Regions from separate parts of the Vibrio misgurnus genome, predicted to be linked through region 1. Evidence: predicted binding sites of a transcription regulator. Region 1 holds the regulator's gene; each other region holds the start of a gene.
The links. Region 1 encodes PurR, which represses purine synthesis genes. Its sites were predicted from a motif close to TNANGNAAACGTTTNCNTNA; they were not measured.
Positions count from the first base shown of each region.

Region 2: purE (5-(carboxyamino)imidazole ribonucleotide mutase) is a predicted target of PurR. The motif match lies at 3,100-3,119, and genes of this name have one in related genera.
Region 3: glpX (class II fructose-bisphosphatase) is a predicted target of PurR. The motif match lies at 1,316-1,335, and genes of this name have one in related genera.
Region 4: guaB (IMP dehydrogenase) is a predicted target of PurR. The motif match lies at 2,189-2,208, and genes of this name have one in related genera.

Region 1 covers NZ_CP113241.1:1,405,464-1,409,882, reverse strand. Annotated here, with positions in the region: gene OOK74_RS06610 (alpha/beta fold hydrolase) at 1-506, shown strand, start outside; gene OOK74_RS06605 (TfoX/Sxy family DNA transformation protein) at 660-1,247, opposite strand; cyclic di-GMP riboswitch class I at 1,362-1,447, opposite strand; gene purR (HTH-type transcriptional repressor PurR) at 1,606-2,616, opposite strand; gene elyC (envelope biogenesis factor ElyC) at 3,021-3,836, opposite strand; gene cmoM (tRNA uridine 5-oxyacetic acid(34) methyltransferase CmoM) at 3,953-4,419, shown strand, end outside.
Region 2 covers NZ_CP113241.1:37,967-42,385, reverse strand. Annotated here, with positions in the region: gene OOK74_RS00200 (gamma carbonic anhydrase family protein) at 1-363, shown strand, start outside; gene OOK74_RS00195 (DUF1488 family protein) at 344-619, opposite strand; gene aroE (shikimate dehydrogenase) at 616-1,452, opposite strand; gene hemF (oxygen-dependent coproporphyrinogen oxidase) at 1,513-2,433, opposite strand; gene tsaC (L-threonylcarbamoyladenylate synthase type 1 TsaC) at 2,464-3,021, opposite strand; gene purE (5-(carboxyamino)imidazole ribonucleotide mutase) at 3,191-3,676, shown strand; gene OOK74_RS00170 (5-(carboxyamino)imidazole ribonucleotide synthase) at 3,680-4,419, shown strand, end outside.
Region 3 covers NZ_CP113241.1:2,288,834-2,293,252, forward strand. Annotated here, with positions in the region: gene metF (methylenetetrahydrofolate reductase) at 1-711, shown strand, start outside; gene zapB (cell division protein ZapB) at 829-1,071, opposite strand; gene glpX (class II fructose-bisphosphatase) at 1,386-2,393, shown strand; gene pfkA (6-phosphofructokinase) at 2,485-3,447, opposite strand; gene fieF (CDF family cation-efflux transporter FieF) at 3,709-4,419, opposite strand, start outside.
Region 4 covers NZ_CP113241.1:1,878,625-1,883,043, forward strand. Annotated here, with positions in the region: gene guaA (glutamine-hydrolyzing GMP synthase) at 1-487, opposite strand, end outside; gene guaB (IMP dehydrogenase) at 625-2,088, opposite strand; gene xseA (exodeoxyribonuclease VII large subunit) at 2,296-3,636, shown strand; gene OOK74_RS08635 (zinc ribbon domain-containing protein) at 3,611-3,850, opposite strand; gene OOK74_RS08640 (alanyl-tRNA editing protein) at 4,156-4,419, opposite strand, start outside.

The DNA of each region.
Region 1 (4,419 bases):
GTACCATCATAGTGCGTAATCTGGCTGAGCTTGCCACTCATCGTGTTAACTCGATGGTGCTGGGTGGGGCAGTCACGCGGCTCAATACTCGTTCACAAGTGCTGGTTAAGCTTGGGCATTGGAGCAAACATATCATCCCTTACATGTGGTTATATCGACTGTTTGCTTACGTTGTGATGCCACAGCGTAGCCAAAAAGAGTCACGTCATCTATTTATTCGTGAAGCGCAAAAACTGTGTCAAAAAGAGTTTAAACGTTGGTTCACTTTAACCGCTGAAGTTAATCCTTTGATGCGTTATTTCCGTGACCGTGAATTGCCAATCCCCACCTTATATCTGATGGGTGAGAAAGATTACATGTTCATTCATCCGGTTAAAGAGATGGTGGCGCTGCACACACAAAGTGAGCTGTACGAGATCCCCAATTGTGGGCATGTGTGTAATGTTGAGCAGCCGGAGCTGTTCAATCAGCATTCAATCGAGTTTATTCAGCGTCAGATCCGTTAAGCGCGGCATTTAGCCCTAGCTGATCACGATAACGGCGGCCGGTATACCGATGAGTGATTGAGCAATAAAAAACCCGCGCCATGATTGGCGCGGGTTGGGTATTTATGTCGCGAACTCTGTGCTTGACGCGGTGAGTGTTATCATCACACTAATCTAGAGATGGCTTAACAGCTCATCACGGCGCTGCTGTGGGATCACCGACCAGTGTTTACCTTCAATTGCGCCTTCTAAGGCCCACAGCAACTCTAAGCTCACCTCGGCAGTATGAGTACGCTGAATGGCTTTATAGGCAGCGACAGAGCCGTTGGATTGGAGAGAGGCGACCGTTTCAATGCCGGCTTTCTTGAGCATTCTTTCGGTCGCTAAACGCAGGTTAGGCAGATCTTTTAAACGGTCAGGTTTGGTTTGGGCTTGCGTTTCACGCTCTGCTTTAGCCACATCAAGCGCGGTATGAGCTTCAGTTAGAATTGAGGCTGGATCACTCCAGCAATTGTCAGGCAGAGCGTAATACTTGGTCACGACAGGGAAGCCACGTTTTTTGTAAACGTATGGGGCATAACCTTGTTGTTTGAATTTTTCAATCGAGGCTTCATCGGCACGGATGTGCAGCGTATCGTTGACCACAAGTGCAAACATTGTATCGTCGACAAAAATACCAAAGCCACCAAACATTGAACGAGATTTCACACGTCCTAGCTGCTCAAAGAGCCGCATTGAATCTTTTAATACTGGTTTATCCATGCTGTTAGTCTCGGAGTATTGTTACCTACGCCACCAAATCAGGCCCGAGAAAATTAGCAAAAACATGCAGCCAAGGTGTCAATAATCAGTCAACAGCCTGTATGCATTTTTGCCATCGGCAACCCCGCTACCTACCAAGTTGTTGGTTTAGGCCGGAGGCTTTGCGTCCCACTCTTTCAAATGGTTTGCCCTGTGCGTGACATTCTTCCTGATAAAAATCAGTCATTCTTAGCGCATTCTCACAGTTTAATGTTTCAATTATGAGAATACGCAGAACTAATCCTACTCTTTCTATATGAGGTTTGTCAGATTTATGTGACAAGCTTTCAAATATAGATGGTGTGAATTTTCAAGTAAGTTAGGATTTTGTCAAGTCTTTTACGGTATCCCGTTCGACAATTTCAGGATGCATTTCAAAAATTCGCCGTTCATGCTCTTTATCTTTAATCCGTTCCAGTAAGATTTCGAACGCATTTTTACCTACGCGGCGTTTCGGTTGGTGCACCGTGGTTAATGGCGGCGAGAAATACTCGGCCAATTCAATATTGTCGTAGCCAATCACCGACATATCTTCTGGCACGCGGATCCCTTTTTGCTGTAAGCGACTGATGAGACCTAACGCCATCGTGTCATTAAAGCAAAATACAGCACTGGGGCGTTTATCCATCGCGATGATCTTATCGGCCGCTAGCACCGCAGTATCACACTCAAAGTTGCCTTCTAAAATCCAATCTTGATTGATGGGTAAATTGGCCTCTGCCATTGCGCGGCGAAAACCTTGAATACGCTCTTGGCAGGCCGCCTTGATGAAATGACCACTTAAGCAAGCAATGTCGCGGTGTCCGTGCTCAATCAGATACTTGGTCGCCAGATAGCCACCTTCTTCTGAGTTATCAATGATCTTATCCGCATTGGAAGTTTCAGGCCCCCAGTCCATGATCACTTTCGGAATGTCTTTATGCACATCCAGCATGGCTTGTAGTTCTTGGGTGAGATCAGAGCACATCACCAAAATACCATCGACCCGCTTTTCGGCGAGCATCCGAATGTAATCTCGCTGTTTTTCATAAATGCCGCCAGTGTTACATAGGATCAAGGTATAACCTTGGCGGTAACAGTAGCTTTCCACCCCATCGATCACTTCAGAGAAGAAGAGATTGGTCGATTGAGTCACTAACATGCCGATCGTGCGTGTGGTATTACACTTTAAACTGCGTGCCACAGCACTTGGTGCGTAGTTAAGTTGTTGCACCGCTTCCATCACTTTTTCTTGGGTGGTTTCTGCCACAAAGCGAGTTTTGTTGATCACGTGGGAAACGGTGGTGGTTGACACACCAGCAAGGCGCGCCACATCTTTTATCGTAGCCATAGAGTGTTCCTATCGATGACTGCTGATGTCAGCGAATGTTATTGGTGAATTAAATCAGCAGGTAAGGCGAGATTGAGCAAGCTATGATACTTGGAGTGCGAGTCACCACACATAACGTATCTTGGGCGTAACAATCATGATGCCTAAAGTAATAAAATACAAAAACCGCCGAAAAACAGCGGTTTACAATCATATTGGTTTTATCATTTGCGGGTGAATTTTAGACTGCGCCGCCAGCAACTGCAATCAAATTCATTCATCAAACGGTAACTTATTTCTGAATTGATAGGTCTAGCAGTGATAGCTTATTGACCTTGTACCTTAAATCAATCCGCAATCGCAACAGGATAGCGAATGTGCACTATCGCTGTTGCGAGTCGAACAGACTAAGGCATAACCGGTGGTTAATCGGCCAGCGTGACATTGACCGGTTTCGTTTCAGGTGCAGGACTGGCATCACCCACCACGCTATCGCGTAGCGTTTGCCACAGTAGCCCTAAGCTTTCGTACCAAAATAGCTCAGTTTGTTCAAGATAGCGTGATTTTGGAATGTACTTGTCCCAAGGCTGAATAATATTCAGATGACCTAAGTAATTGGTCGGTGCCGCAATCGGGGTTAGACCTGCTGATTGAAATTCGCGCATGGCGCGTTTCATGTGGCTGGCCGATGTTACTAATACCATACGCTTTTGCTGCACAAATGCCGCTGCTTGGCGCGCTTCTTCCCAGGTATCTTTGGCGGTTTCCAGCAAAATAATATCGGATTTGGGTACGCCAAGCGCGAGGGCGACTCGCGCCATCATCCGCGCGTGGCTGACTTCACTGCCGCCGGCATAGCCGGAGAGAATTAATTTGGAACCTGGGTACATGCGGTAAATACGAATACCTTCACTTAAGCGCATTAATGCCGCGCGAGTGAGTTCCGAGGTCGGTGGTATATCATCATCCACAACATGACCATTGCCGAGCACCATTATGTAATCGAGCGAGCCTTCGACCGGTAAAAAGGCGGTGTAAGCGCGCTCAAGTGGCATTAATAAACGAGTGGCAACCGGTTGAAAGGAGACCAGAAACAATCCAGAGAGTGAGAATAAAACCACCAGACAGCCAGTTTTGCGTTTGGCAGTGAACATGATCAGCATCAAGCCGAGAAAACCAAGGATCAGCAGCGCTGGCAATGGCATCAACAGCGAAGAAAAAATTTTTTTCAGCTCAAACATAGTGAAAACAGTCCGAAAAAACAGCACTTGAATATAAAAAGAGTCGAAGCCTCTTTATTCCTGCTATTCCTGTGACAGAATAGCGGGCACGATGGATTATCATAACTCAAGCTACTGTGACTGAAGACCGTAATTTCGACAATATTGCCCACAAATTTGCAAAAAATATTTACGGCTCTGACAAAGGCGAGATCCGCCAAGTCATTGTTTGGGAAGATTTGCAGCAATTACTCGCTCAATTCAATGCATCAAATGCACCTTTGCACATATTGGATGCAGGGGGAGGCTTGGCGCAACTTTCGCAAAAAATCGCTCGGCTTGGTCATCACGTCACTTTATGTGATCTTTCTTCACAAATGTTGCAATTGGCTGAGCAAGAGATTGCCAACCAAGGCCTGCGTGAGCAGTATCGGTTGGTTCACTCATCGGTGCAGACCATTCAACAGCATCTTAGCGAACCGGTTGATGTGTTGTTATTTCATGCGGTGATGGAGTGGCTGGCCGATCCTAAGCCTGCGTTACAAAACGTGTTGGCACAAGTTAAACCCGGTGGTATGGCATCGGTGATGTTTTACAACTATCA
Region 2 (4,419 bases), 1.1 Mb from region 1:
GTATTGCATGTGACCCACAAGAATGCGGCAAACCCTGATGGCCATCCTTTATTGATAGGCAATGATGTCACCGTTGGGCATAAAGTGATGCTACACGGCTGCACAATACACGATCGCGTTTTGGTTGGCATGGGATCGATTGTATTAGATGGAGCGGTGATTGAAAGTGATGTGATGGTCGGAGCCGGAAGTTTAGTCCCTCCCGGCAAGCGGCTGATCAGCGGCTTTCTCTATTTAGGCAGCCCAGTAAAGCAAGCGCGAGCTCTGACTGAACAAGAGCGCGCTTTTCTACTCCAATCAGCGGCCAATTATGTGCAGAGCAAAAATGACTATATTAGTGAGGTTAAATCGGCTCACGAGTGATCTCAATTTGGCCTAGAGGATTAAACATTTCCTCTTCAATCGCCTGTTCAGCGATCTCCTCTAGGTCAAAGCGCCATTGTTCAAATGCCCAGACGATCTCTTGTGGGTCAGTTAACTCCCTTGCTGCTAAGGCTTGTAAAACTTGCCGAGCAGCAAGACACTCAATTAATGCCCCATTTTGCTGAGCAAAAAAGACCACCGCTTGTTTCGCTTCATCCCAATGGTGTAAATCAGAGAATAAGATTGATTGATTCATATCCCACCAGCTAGATTTTTACGCAATTCACGCAAAATTTGTTGTGTTCCCGGACGCAAGCCACGCCAAAGCATAAAACTTTCTGCCGCTTGTCCCACCAGCATGCCTAAACCATCCATCACCTGAGTACAACCATGTTGCAACGCCCATTGGTTAAATACCGTCAAGCTCTGACCATACATCATGTCATAACATACTGAGTGAGGAGAAAAGATCGTGGGGCTAATCGCCGGAAGTTCACCGCTCAAACTGGCCGAGGTTGAGTTGATGATCACATCATAGCTCTGATCCAGCTTCGCAAAAGGTTGTGCATCCACTTCGCCGTATAAAGAAAACAGCGCCGCCAGTTGCTCCGCCTTAGCCAGGGTTCGATTGGTAATAGTTATTGATGCGGGCTGTTGATCAAGCAGAGGCTTAAGCACACCACGCGCCGCGCCGCCAGCACCAATCAGCAAAATGCGCGCACCACACAGTGATACCGATCGAGCCAGCAAATCTTGCACTAGGCCAGCACCATCAGTGTTATCGCCCAAGATTTCACCATCGTCGAGTTTTTTAAGCGTATTGACCGCACCAGCCAAACGAGCACGCTCAGTGAGCCGCCCAGCCAAATGATACGCCTGTTCCTTAAATGGCACGGTGACATTACACCCTCGCCCGCCTTGTGCAAAAAAGTGGCGAGCAGCCTCACTAAATCCATCCAGCGCGACACATTGAGCAGTATAAGTCATCGACTGCTGGGTTTGCCGAGCAAATAAAGTATGAATAAAGGGCGATTTACTGTGCTGGATGGGATTACCAAACACGACATACTGATCAATTTGAGAAGCCATATCCTTGCCTACGTCATCAATGGGTCACTGACATGACCCTATCATTGGAAACCTAACGCGTCACCAATCTCGCGCAACTAAAAACTCACTAAGCAGAGCTTCAGGCGTTCCGGCTTCGGGTTGATAACTATATTCCCAGCGCGCTAAAGGTGGCATTGACATCAAAATTGACTCAGTACGCCCACCCGTTTGTAAACCAAATAACGTACCGCGATCGAATACCAAGTTAAATTCAACGTAGCGACCACGACGATAAAGCTGAAATTGACGCTCGCGCTCACCAAACGGGGTGGCTTTACGCTGTTCAACGATAGGCAGATACGCCTCGGTATATCCAGCACCCACAGCTTGCAAATATTCAAAACAACGCTCAAACGGCCACTGATTGAGATCATCAAAAAATAACCCGCCAATGCCACGAGTTTCATTACGATGGGGCAGGTAAAAATAACGATCACACCACGCTTTATGCTCAGAGTAGACATCCGCTCCAAAAGGCGCGCAGAGATTTTTCGCCGTTTGATGCCAAGCTTGGCAATCCTCAAGTCTTGGATAGCAAGGAGTTAGATCAAAACCGCCGCCAAACCACCAAATCGGTGCTTCACCCTCTTTTTCGGCAATAAAAAAACGCACATTAGCATGGGAGGTGGGAACATGTGGATTATGCGGATGCATCACCAACGAGACTCCCATCGCTTCAAAGCGACGCCCAGCTAACTCTGGCCGGTGCGCAGTGGCAGAAGCGGGCATTTGCTCACCAAAGACGTGCGAAAAATTCACGCCACCTTGTTCAAAAACCGCACCATCACGCATCACCCTCGTGCGGCCGCCTCCCGCTAATTTTTCACCCGCCTCCCGCTGCCACTGATCTTCAATAAACCGCGCTTGACCATCCGCCGCCTCCAGTTGCTGACAAATACTATCTTGCAACTGCCGTAAAAAATGTTGTACCGCCTGTTTATCAATCGCCGGTTGAACAATAGTAGACTTCACTTTCTCTCCTGCGCAGGGTTATCCCTGTCTTAATACTTGTAGGCTGCGAGCATCACGAATTTCACTCGGTCCACTCCGGCCACTGGTTTTACCTTCCACCACCACACTGATGTGTTCCCCAAGCTGTGCGATGACTTGCTGTTGCGTCACACACGCTGGCTGACCACTCAGATTAGCGCTGGTTGAAGTTAAAGGTTTACCAAACGCGACACACAGTTGTTGCACCAGTGGATGAGCTGAAACCCGCACCGCCACAGTATCAAACTGACCACGAACCCAGCTTGGAGTGTAGCGACTGGCTGGCATCACCCAAGTTAAAGGCGCGGGCCAAGATGCCAAGACTTGCGCCAGTTGCTCAGCACTTAATTGGGTTTCATCAATATAGGGTTGCAGTTGCTGATAGTTAGCCGCAATTAAAATTACCCCTTTTTCTACAGGGCGCTGCTTAATCGCTAATAAACGTAGCATAGCCGTTTGATTATCCGGATCACACCCTAAACCAAACACACCTTCTGTCGGATAAGCGATCACGCCACCGCTGCGTAGCGCATCGACCGCTTGTTGCAGATTATCCACTTATTCAACTCCTCATCGCTCTATTCTGTTCAGTGTACGAATCGCAGAGCAATTGACCAGTATTTCCGAACAACCACAAAAAGCAAACGTTTGCTTGAGGTAAAAATCCTCGTATAATGCGCGGCAATCAGCGCTCGTCGCTCAATTTACAACACTGAAGGAGTTTGAGATGACCGTCGGTATTATCATGGGTTCTAAGTCAGACTGGCCAACCATGAAGCATGCAGCAGAGATGCTCGACCACTTAGGTGTGGCATATGAAACCAAAGTGGTTTCGGCACACCGTACTCCTCAACTACTGGCTGATTATGCCTCCAGCGCCAAACAGCGCGGCCTGCAAGTCATCATCGCTGGTGCTGGCGGTGCAGCTCACTTACCAGGGATGGCCGCGGCATTTACCTGCCTGCCGGTTTTAGGCGTACCAGTCCAGTCACGGGCACTGTCTGGACTCGATTCGTTATACTCGATTGTGCAAATGCCTAAAGGTATTGCGGTCGGCACGCTAGCGATTGGCGAAGCCGGTGCTGCCAATGCCGGATTACTCGCGGCACAAATTATCGGCGTGCATCAACCAGAAGTGATGAGCCGAGTTGAAGCGTTCCGCGCTCAGCAAACTCAATTGGTGTTGGATAACCCAGACCCTCGCGAGGAGTAACCGATGCGTGTGTTAGTGCTAGGCGCAGGTCAGCTCGCGCGAATGATGTCTTTGGCAGGAGCTCCGCTCAATATTACCACCATCGCTTTTGATGTTGGCTCAGAACAAATTGTCCATCCATTAACCCAACAGGTGCTGGGACATGGGTTGCAGCACGCGATTGAGCAAGTGGATGTGATCACCGCCGAGTTTGAGCATATTCCACATCCTATTCTTGATCTGTGTGCGAGTAGCGGAAAACTCTACCCAAGTGCGCAAGCCATCAAAATTGGTGGCGATCGCCGTCTAGAAAAAGCGTTATTGGATCGCGCTCAAGTAGCCAACGCAGACTATGCGATTATCCGCACTCAAGCGGATTTCGCACAAGCGGTAACTGACATCGGGCTGCCTATGGTGCTAAAAAGTGCCCTTGGCGGCTACGATGGTAAAGGCCAATGGCGCTTAAAGCACCATTCACAGATCGAAGAGATTTGGCAACAATTAGCACAATACTTAGCGGCCAACCCACAGCAAGCGATTGTTGCCGAACAGTTTGTCGCCTTTGATCGTGAAGTTTCACTAGTTGGTGCGCGTAACTTAGCCGGCGATATCGTGGTGTATCCCTTGGCAGAAAATGTGCACACTCAAGGCGTGCTCAGCCTATCGACTGCGATTGACGCACCAGAGCTACAAGCACAAGCGCACGCCATGTTTCAAGCTGTCGCCGAGCAACTCAACTATGTTGGTGTATTAGCGCTGGAGTT
Region 3 (4,419 bases), 880 kb from region 1:
GAGCGGGATCGTACCCATTCGATCATCAAAGCCATCAAAGATCAAACCGGTTTAATTGCTGCTCCTCATCTCACCTGCATTGACGCGACACGCGATGAACTGATCCAAATTGCGGATGATTATTGGCATAACGGTATTCAAAATATTGTTGCTCTGCGCGGTGATATTCCAGCCAATGGTGGCCAGCCGGATATGTACGCCGCCGATCTGGTGGCGCTGCTCAAATCGCGCCACGATTTCGATATTTCAGTGGCCGCTTTTCCTGAAGTGCATCCTGAAGCAAAAAGTGCGCAGGCGGATCTACTCAATTTAAAACGCAAAGTAGATGCAGGAGCCAACCGCGCCATCACCCAATTTTTCTTTGATGTGGAAAGCTACTTGCGTTTTCGGGATCGCAGCGTTGCAGCGGGTATTGAGGTCGAAATTATCCCCGGTATTCTACCAGTATCTAATTTTAAGCAAGCAGCACGCTTTGCGGCACAAAACCACGTCAAAGTACCCAACTGGATGGTAAAACAATTTGCCGGATTGGAAGAGGATCCAGTCACTCGTCAGTTGGTTGGTGTGAGTCAAGCGATTGATATGATACGCGTACTATCGCGTGAAGGGGTGAAAGATTTCCATTTCTACACTTTAAACCGCGCCGAAATGACTTACGCGCTCTGCCACACTTTAGGGGTCAGACCGCCAGCGTCAAGCTGTGCCCAGTAATTAAAGTGGTAATCAGTAATTAAAGCTATACCCAGTCACTAAGCCGATGCTCCGTGACAAGATCGCATACGCCGACCCAGTGGTCGGCGTATGCGATTTTATGCGATAACGGCAGAGTTACTCTACGTCTTCCATTTTGCCAAGCAGGCTACGGATGCGCTCTTGCCACGCCGTATGCTCTTGCTCAACTTGCTGAGCACGCTGCTCTAACTCATCACGAATATCACGCAGTTGCTGAGCTTCCGTTTGGAGTTGTTGCTTGGCATCTTTCAGCTCTTCAACTTCCATTTGCAGCAGCGCAATCGTGTCGACTGCAGTTTGAATTTTTGCTTCGAGTTTTTCTAATACTTCAAAAGACATGGTGTTTTACCTTTGTTGATCCGGTTAAGGTGAAGTCAACTTCACTGATTGAGATCATTCTACTCAGCCCTGTGCTTAGAAACACCTCCTAAGTGGGATCTTTTTACTATTTGGTTAAAAAAAACGCGCAATTTGACCTTGGCTTAACTTAATCGCGTACTCACGCTCGGCTAGCTGCACGGACTTGAGCCTATGATGACTTTTTTAGTCGGTTTTTGATCAAAGGCAAAGGCTGACCACCGCAAAAAGCAAACGATTACTTTAGACTATGGTAGAATCCGGCGCAGATTTTCTCTCTTGAGTTTGGAGCAAGCATGAAACGCGATTTGGCAATGGCTTTTTCCCGCGTCACCGAAGGTGCCGCACTAGCAGGCTATAAATGGTTAGGACGTGGTGATAAAAACGCGGCCGATGGTGCAGCGGTAGAAGTGATGCGTATTTTGCTCAATCAAACCGAGATCAGCGGTGAAATCGTGATTGGTGAAGGCGAAATTGATGAAGCGCCGATGCTTTATATTGGTGAGCAAGTGGGAATTGGCGGTGATGCGGTGGATATCGCCGTCGATCCGATTGAAGGTACCCGCATGACCGCGATGGGGCAATCCAATGCACTGGCTGTCTTAGCCGCAGGCGAAAAAGGTAGCTTCCTCAAAGCGCCTGATATGTACATGGAAAAATTGGTGGTTGGCCCGGGCGCAAAAGGCTGCATTGATCTTAATTTGCCCCTGCAAGATAACCTGCACCAAGTTGCTCACGCGCTGAATAAACCGCTGAACGAATTGGTGGTGATTACCTTAGCCAAACCGCGCCATGATAATGTGATCGCCGAAATGCAGCAGATGGGCGTACGTGTATTTGCCGTGCCAGATGGCGATGTCGCGGCGTCGATCCTTACCTGTATGCCAGACAGTGAAGTAGACATGATGTACTGCATTGGTGGCGCTCCGGAAGGGGTGGTGTCAGCGGCGGTGATCCGCGCACTGGATGGCGACATGCAAGGCCGCTTACTGCCACGTCACCAAGTTAAAGGTGATACAGAAGATAACCGGATTTGGGGGGCACAAGAGCTTGAACGCTGCCAACAAATGGGCGTACAAGCAGGTAAAGTGCTAAAAATGGAAGATATGGCACGCAGCGATAACGTCATTTTCGCTGCAACTGGGATCACCAAAGGCGATCTGCTGGATGGCATCAGCCGCCAAGGCAACATTGCCACCACCGAAACCCTGTTGATCCGTGGTCGCTGCCGCACCATTCGTCGCATTCGCTCAACCCATTATCTGGAGCGTAAAGACCCACAAGTGCGCGACATCATTTTATAACGCCAAACAGGTGTAATAAACGCACATAAAAAAAGACCGCTCAGCGGTCTTTTTTATCTATCCATGGAGTTTGTTACTCAGCCAGTGCAGCTTAGAACAACTCTTCAGCGACTTTGAATAGATCGCTGCGTACTGGACGCTTCATGTTTTCAATCGCATCGATGATATCGTGATGTACCAGTTGCTCTTTTTGGATACCAACACAGCGGCCGCCGTGGCCTTCCATCAATAGATGCACTGCATAGTTACCCATGCGCGATGCCAATACACGGTCAAACGCGGTTGGTTTACCACCACGTTGGATATGACCCAGTACGGTAGCACGGGTTTCACGACCGGTCGCCGCTTCAATTTCTTTTGCCAGCTTGCCCGCATCCATCATCAGCTCAGTCAGGGCGATGATCGCATGCTTTTTACCTTTAGCGATACCATCTTGGATATTGCTGATCAACTGTTCCATGTTCAAGCCGGTCTCTGGAGTGATGATGTATTCACAGCCACCCGCGATTGCTGAAGTCAGTGTCAGATCACCACAGTGACGACCCATGATTTCAACAATAGAAATACGCTGATGTGAAGAAGAAGTATCACGCAGACGGTCAATCGCTTCAATTACAGTATCGAGCGCAGTCAGATAACCGATGGTGTAATCAGTACCTGCGATGTCGTTATCGATCGTGCCTGGCAGACCAATACATGGGAAACCCATTTCAGTCAGTTTCTTCGCACCCATGTAAGAGCCGTCACCACCGATCACCACTAACGCTTCAATGCCGTGTTTTTTCAGGTTTTCTATCGCTTTTTCACGCACTTCAACTTCACGAAATTGTGGGAAACGCGCCGAACCCAAGAAAGTACCACCACGGTTGATCACATCAGACACACTTGAGCGGTCTAATGGCTTAATACGATCTTCGTACAAACCCAGATAACCGTCGTAAATGCCATACACTTCTAGACCTGCGCCCAATGCGGTACGGACTACGCCACGAATAGCTGCGTTCATGCCAGGGGCATCGCCACCACTGGTCAACACACCGATTTTTTTAATCATGCTCACCCTCGAACTTTGCAAATCGAATATCAATTTCTACTCTGTTTGGCTGCTGGCAACCAAACCGAAAAATCCAAAAAAACTGTCGGTAATGTTACCTTTCCCGATTAGGATTACTACTGTTATTTGCACTAAATTGTGTAAGTAATCTACGAATGTAAGAGTATTACAGTTTTGTGCGCTCACGTGTTGATTCATGTCAGGATTGACGTTGGTTGCCAATCTGAGCAAAAGATAGTCAAACCTAAACCGTTTGTCGTGCTATTGGGCCATTTTTTGCCGAAGTTCCGCTTCAATCACCACCGAATGCGGATCTTGGTGAATCAATACATCGGCTCCACTAAATTCGGCACGCAATTTATCCTCAACCTGATCGGAAATATGATGAGCTTCGAGTAACGAAATATTGTCATCCAATTCCAAATGCAATTGAATAAATCGGATCGGGCCAGACATCCGGGTTCGCAACTGATGCATACCAATCACCCCCGCCACGCTTAAACAGATCGCGTTGATCTGCTTCAGTTCTTGATCCGGTAATTTACGATCCAGCAGTGTTTGTACTGCATCATGTACCATTTTAAACGCACTGCCTAAAATATACAGACCGATGCCAATCGCAAAAATCGCATCCGCTCGGCCAAAGCCCCACCAACTCAAACCGAGCGCCACCATAATCGCCGCATTCATTAATAAATCAGATTGATAGTGCAACGAATCTGCGGCAATCGCTTGGCTACCGGTTTTTTTCACCACATAACGCTGAAATAGCACTAAAGCTAAGGTGACCAGCATTGCAATGGCACTGACATAGATCCCTAACTCAGGGGCATTTAATTCATGAGGACGGAAAAAGCGCTCAACGCCGTTGAGGATCAAAAAACAGGCAGAGCCGGAAATAAACATCGCTTGCGCCAACGCGGCTAGCGATTCGGCTTTACCATGCCCAAACGCATGTTCATGATCGGCCGG
Region 4 (4,419 bases), 470 kb from region 1:
CATTGGCCATCGCAGCGTATGGGCAAGTATCGGTTTCGCCAATCTTGACGAAATCGGCCGGAATTTCGACCACTTTGTCACCGTGGCTCATCCAAACGTCTTGTGTCAGATCAAGACCTTTAAACAGCGCGGATTCGCCAGCAATTTTCACTTGAGCATAACCAAACTCACGCTCATCAGACGTTGCCACGCGGCCACCGAGCTGCTCAGCCATGGTCTGCATGCCGTAGCAAACACCAAACACTGGCACGCCACTGTCGAACACATATTGTGGGGCGCGTGGCGAATTGGCTTCGGTCACGCTTTCTGGGCCACCAGAAAGAATAATGCCATCTGGATTGAATTCGCGAATATCCGCCTCTTCGACATCCCAGCTCCACAGCTCACAGTACACACCAATTTCGCGCACGCGACGGGCTACCAGTTGAGTATATTGCGATCCAAAATCGAGGATCAGAATTCGTTGGTCATGAATATTCTTAGTCATTATTTAGCAGTCTTATCAGCCGAGAATTAAATACAGGTAACAGTTAAAAGCAGGTGAGTCATCATATCGAGTGATGAACGGAGGCGAGTCTACTCGCCTCACATTGACTCATCAAGCATTAAAGCAAACGTTTACGCTTAGCCCATACGGTAGTTTGGTGCTTCTTTGGTGATCTGTACATCGTGCACGTGAGACTCTTTCATACCCGCGCCAGAGATACGCACAAATTGTGCTTTAGTACGCAGATCTTCTACCGTCGCCGAGCCAGTTAGGCCCATACAAGAGCGTAAGCCACCCATTTGTTGATGGATGATCTCTTTGAGTAGACCTTTGTAAGCGATACGGCCTTCAATACCTTCTGGAACCAGCTTGTCTGCTGCATTATCGGTTTGGAAGTAACGATCTGAGGAACCTTTTGACATCGCACCCAGTGAGCCCATGCCACGGTAAGCTTTATAAGAGCGGCCTTGGAACAGGATCACTTCGCCCGGCGCTTCTTCAGTACCAGCAAACATTGAACCTACCATCACACAAGAAGCCCCCGCCGCAATCGCTTTGGAAATATCGCCCGAAAAGCGAATACCACCATCGGCAATCACAGGGATACCAAACTCTTGTGCCACGCCTGCTGCATCAGCAATCGCGGTCACTTGCGGTACACCCACACCGGTCACGATACGCGTAGTACAGATAGAGCCAGGACCAATCCCCACTTTTACAGCACTCACGCCGGCTTCGATCAATGCACGAGCACCTTCAGCCGTAGCTACGTTACCACCGATGATTTCAAGGTGTGGATAAGCGGCGCGAGTTTCGCGGATACGCTGTAAAACGCCTTCAGAGTGACCGTGTGAAGAGTCGATCAGCAGTACGTCAACGCCCGCTTCAACCAACGCTTTAACTCGCTCTTCATTACCCGGAGCCGCACCAACTGCCGCCCCCACACGCAGACGGCCTTGCTCATCTTTACATGCGTTAGGTTTGCTTTCCGCTTTATGGAAGTCTTTCGCCGTGATCATGCCTTTGAGTAAAAACTCATCATTGACCACCAGAATTTTCTCAACCCGCGCTTTGTGCATCTGTTCTTGCACTTCAGCACCGGTCGCACCCTCTTTAACGGTCGCCAGACGCTCTTTTGGCGTCATAACAGCAGCAACCGGTTTGGTTAGGTCAGTCACAAAACGGACATCACGCCCAGTAATGATCCCCACCAGTTCATTGTGTTCGGTCACGACAGGGAAACCAGCAAAACCATGGCGATGAGTCAGTTCCATCACATCGGCAATGGTTTGCTCTGGGCGCACTGTGACCGGATGTGTCACCACCCCCGCTTCAAAGATTTTTACTTGGTGAACTTGAGCCGCTTGCTGTTCAATCGACATATTCTTGTGAATAAAGCCAATGCCACCTTCTTGAGCCAGAGCGATCGCAAGACGTGCTTCCGTGACAGTATCCATCGACGCAGACACCATAGGAATGTTTAGCGCAATATTTTTGGTCAGCCGAGTGCGAAGATCAGCAGTATTAGGAAGAACGGTAGAATGAGCAGGAACGAGTAAAACGTCGTCAAAGGTTAGAGCTTCTTTTGCGATTCGTAGCATGTGCAATATCTCACAACAGGAGTGTTAAGAACGAAAACCCACTTTATCGTTTCGCGTAATAAAGGGATTTATATTTGATATTGCGGACGGATTATACGCCCGAGGCAATCGGTTGACTACACATTTATTCATTTTTTATTTGCATTTTACCCCTTGTTATGTATTATCTTGCGGCTAATTTCCATACCCACGTCTGGGAGATCAGCCTTGTCCTCTCCTGCTCGCAATCCAAGTATCTACACCGTTTCCCGTTTAAATGCTGAAGTCCGTTTGTTACTAGAAAATGAAATGGGCATCGTCTGGCTGATCGGGGAAATATCTAACTTCTCTGCCCCTGTTTCAGGCCACTGGTACCTCACCCTCAAAGACAGCCAAGCGCAAGTCAAATGTGCGATGTTTAAGGGCAATAACCGTCTGGTCAATTTCAAGCCACAAAATGGCCAGCAAGTGTTAGTCAAAGCGCGACTCTCTTTGTATGAACCGCGTGGCGATTACCAAATCATCCTTGAAAGCATGCAGCCAGAAGGCGACGGCCGTTTACAGCAGCAGTTTGAACAACTGAAGATGCAGCTGGCCGCAGAAGGGTTGTTTGCTCAAAGCCGTAAACAAGCATTACCAGAACATCCACGCTGTGTCGGGATCATCACCTCACGCACGGGCGCGGCACTGCACGATATTTTGCAAGTGCTCAAACGGCGTGATCCTCAGTTGCCGGTCGTCATTTATCCAACCTTAGTGCAAGGTGAAGAAGCCGCGCTACAGATTGCTCAAGCGATTGGTCGCGCCAACTCACGCGCCGAGTGTGATGTGTTGATTGTGGGCCGTGGTGGGGGCTCATTGGAAGATTTATGGTGTTTCAATCATGAAATCGTCGCGCGGACTATCGCAGCCAGTCAGATTCCAATCATCAGTGCGGTCGGGCATGAAGTAGATGTCACGATTGCCGATTTTGTCGCCGACATGCGTGCTCCAACCCCTTCTGCGGCAGCAGAACTGGTCAGCCGAGATCAACGCCATAAACAGCAGTTACTGGTGCAATGGCCTGCCAAATTAGCAAGTGCAATGCGTCACTATTTGGCTCAGCAACATACTCAGTTTACTCGCTTACATTACCAACTGGATAAACAGCATCCTCAAGCGCGCCTAGAGCGCCAACAGCAGCAATTAGATGAATTAAGCCTGCGGCTGACCCAAAAAATCCAGCGCCACTTGCATAGTCAGCAGCAGCGCTGTGATCATTTACGCCACAAGATCCAATTGCATTCACCACTGCAACTGATCCACCAGCAGCGTTTTGATCTCCTCCAACAGCAGCAGCGTATTACTCAGTCCACTCAGCAGCATAGGATCCAAGCGCGCCACCAATTAGCTTTACTCAGTGAGAAATTGGACGCGGTAAGCCCACTGGCCACCTTAGCCCGTGGTTATTCGGTGACTCGTCAACTCAGCGGTGAATTAGTACGCGAATGCGCACAAGTAAAAGCGGGTGACTACTTGGTCACCCAACTGCGAGATGGTGAAATCAGATCTGTGGTGAGTTCTGATTAACCGGTTGGAAGATAAAGCGAATTTTCGACTTCGATTTCAGCTCATTACACTGATTACAGAAATAATTGGCCGCACCACAAGCTTGTAGTTTTTGTAATTCACCCGCGCATTGTGGACAAAATCCCACCTTACGATAATCCTGAGTACAGGCAGTACAATGATACTGCCCTACCCATTCCAATTGCTGGCTGCACACCGGACATAGGTTGTCCATATGACGACTCCTGATCTTTTTGCATTACATCACATAATCTATCAAGCAAAGATCATCCGCGATGATCTTTATCACGCTTGCGCCGTTGAACGCACAGCATTTAACCAATAACTGATACTCTTTTAAACAAGATCCTAAGCTGATCTTGTGCTCAAAAGGTTTTGATCAGCGATCAGCCCATAAAAGAACTTTTATATAACCACCCACCGAAAGCATAAGTTACATATCCTGCATTTCAATTTTAAACAGATTAAAACACTTAAAAAATCCATTTTATCGACAGCAAACAGAATATAACAAAAAGATCATTCCCATTCTGCCGCTTGTACCTTCGTCACCGCGATAATATGTTGTTGATCGAGCGATTTAAGTGTCACTCGGATCGATCCCAATGCCTTTAAACCATTGCTGTGCGTGCCACCACAAGCAATTTTCGCGATCTGAGCTTCATGTAAGTCACACACCCAATAACGCGAATCGGTGAGCGTCGAACCCGCACACTCCAACCCAATCGGACTGGCGAGTGCTAGCCACTCAGCCAACTGCTGATTAGTTTTTTGTTCTATCAA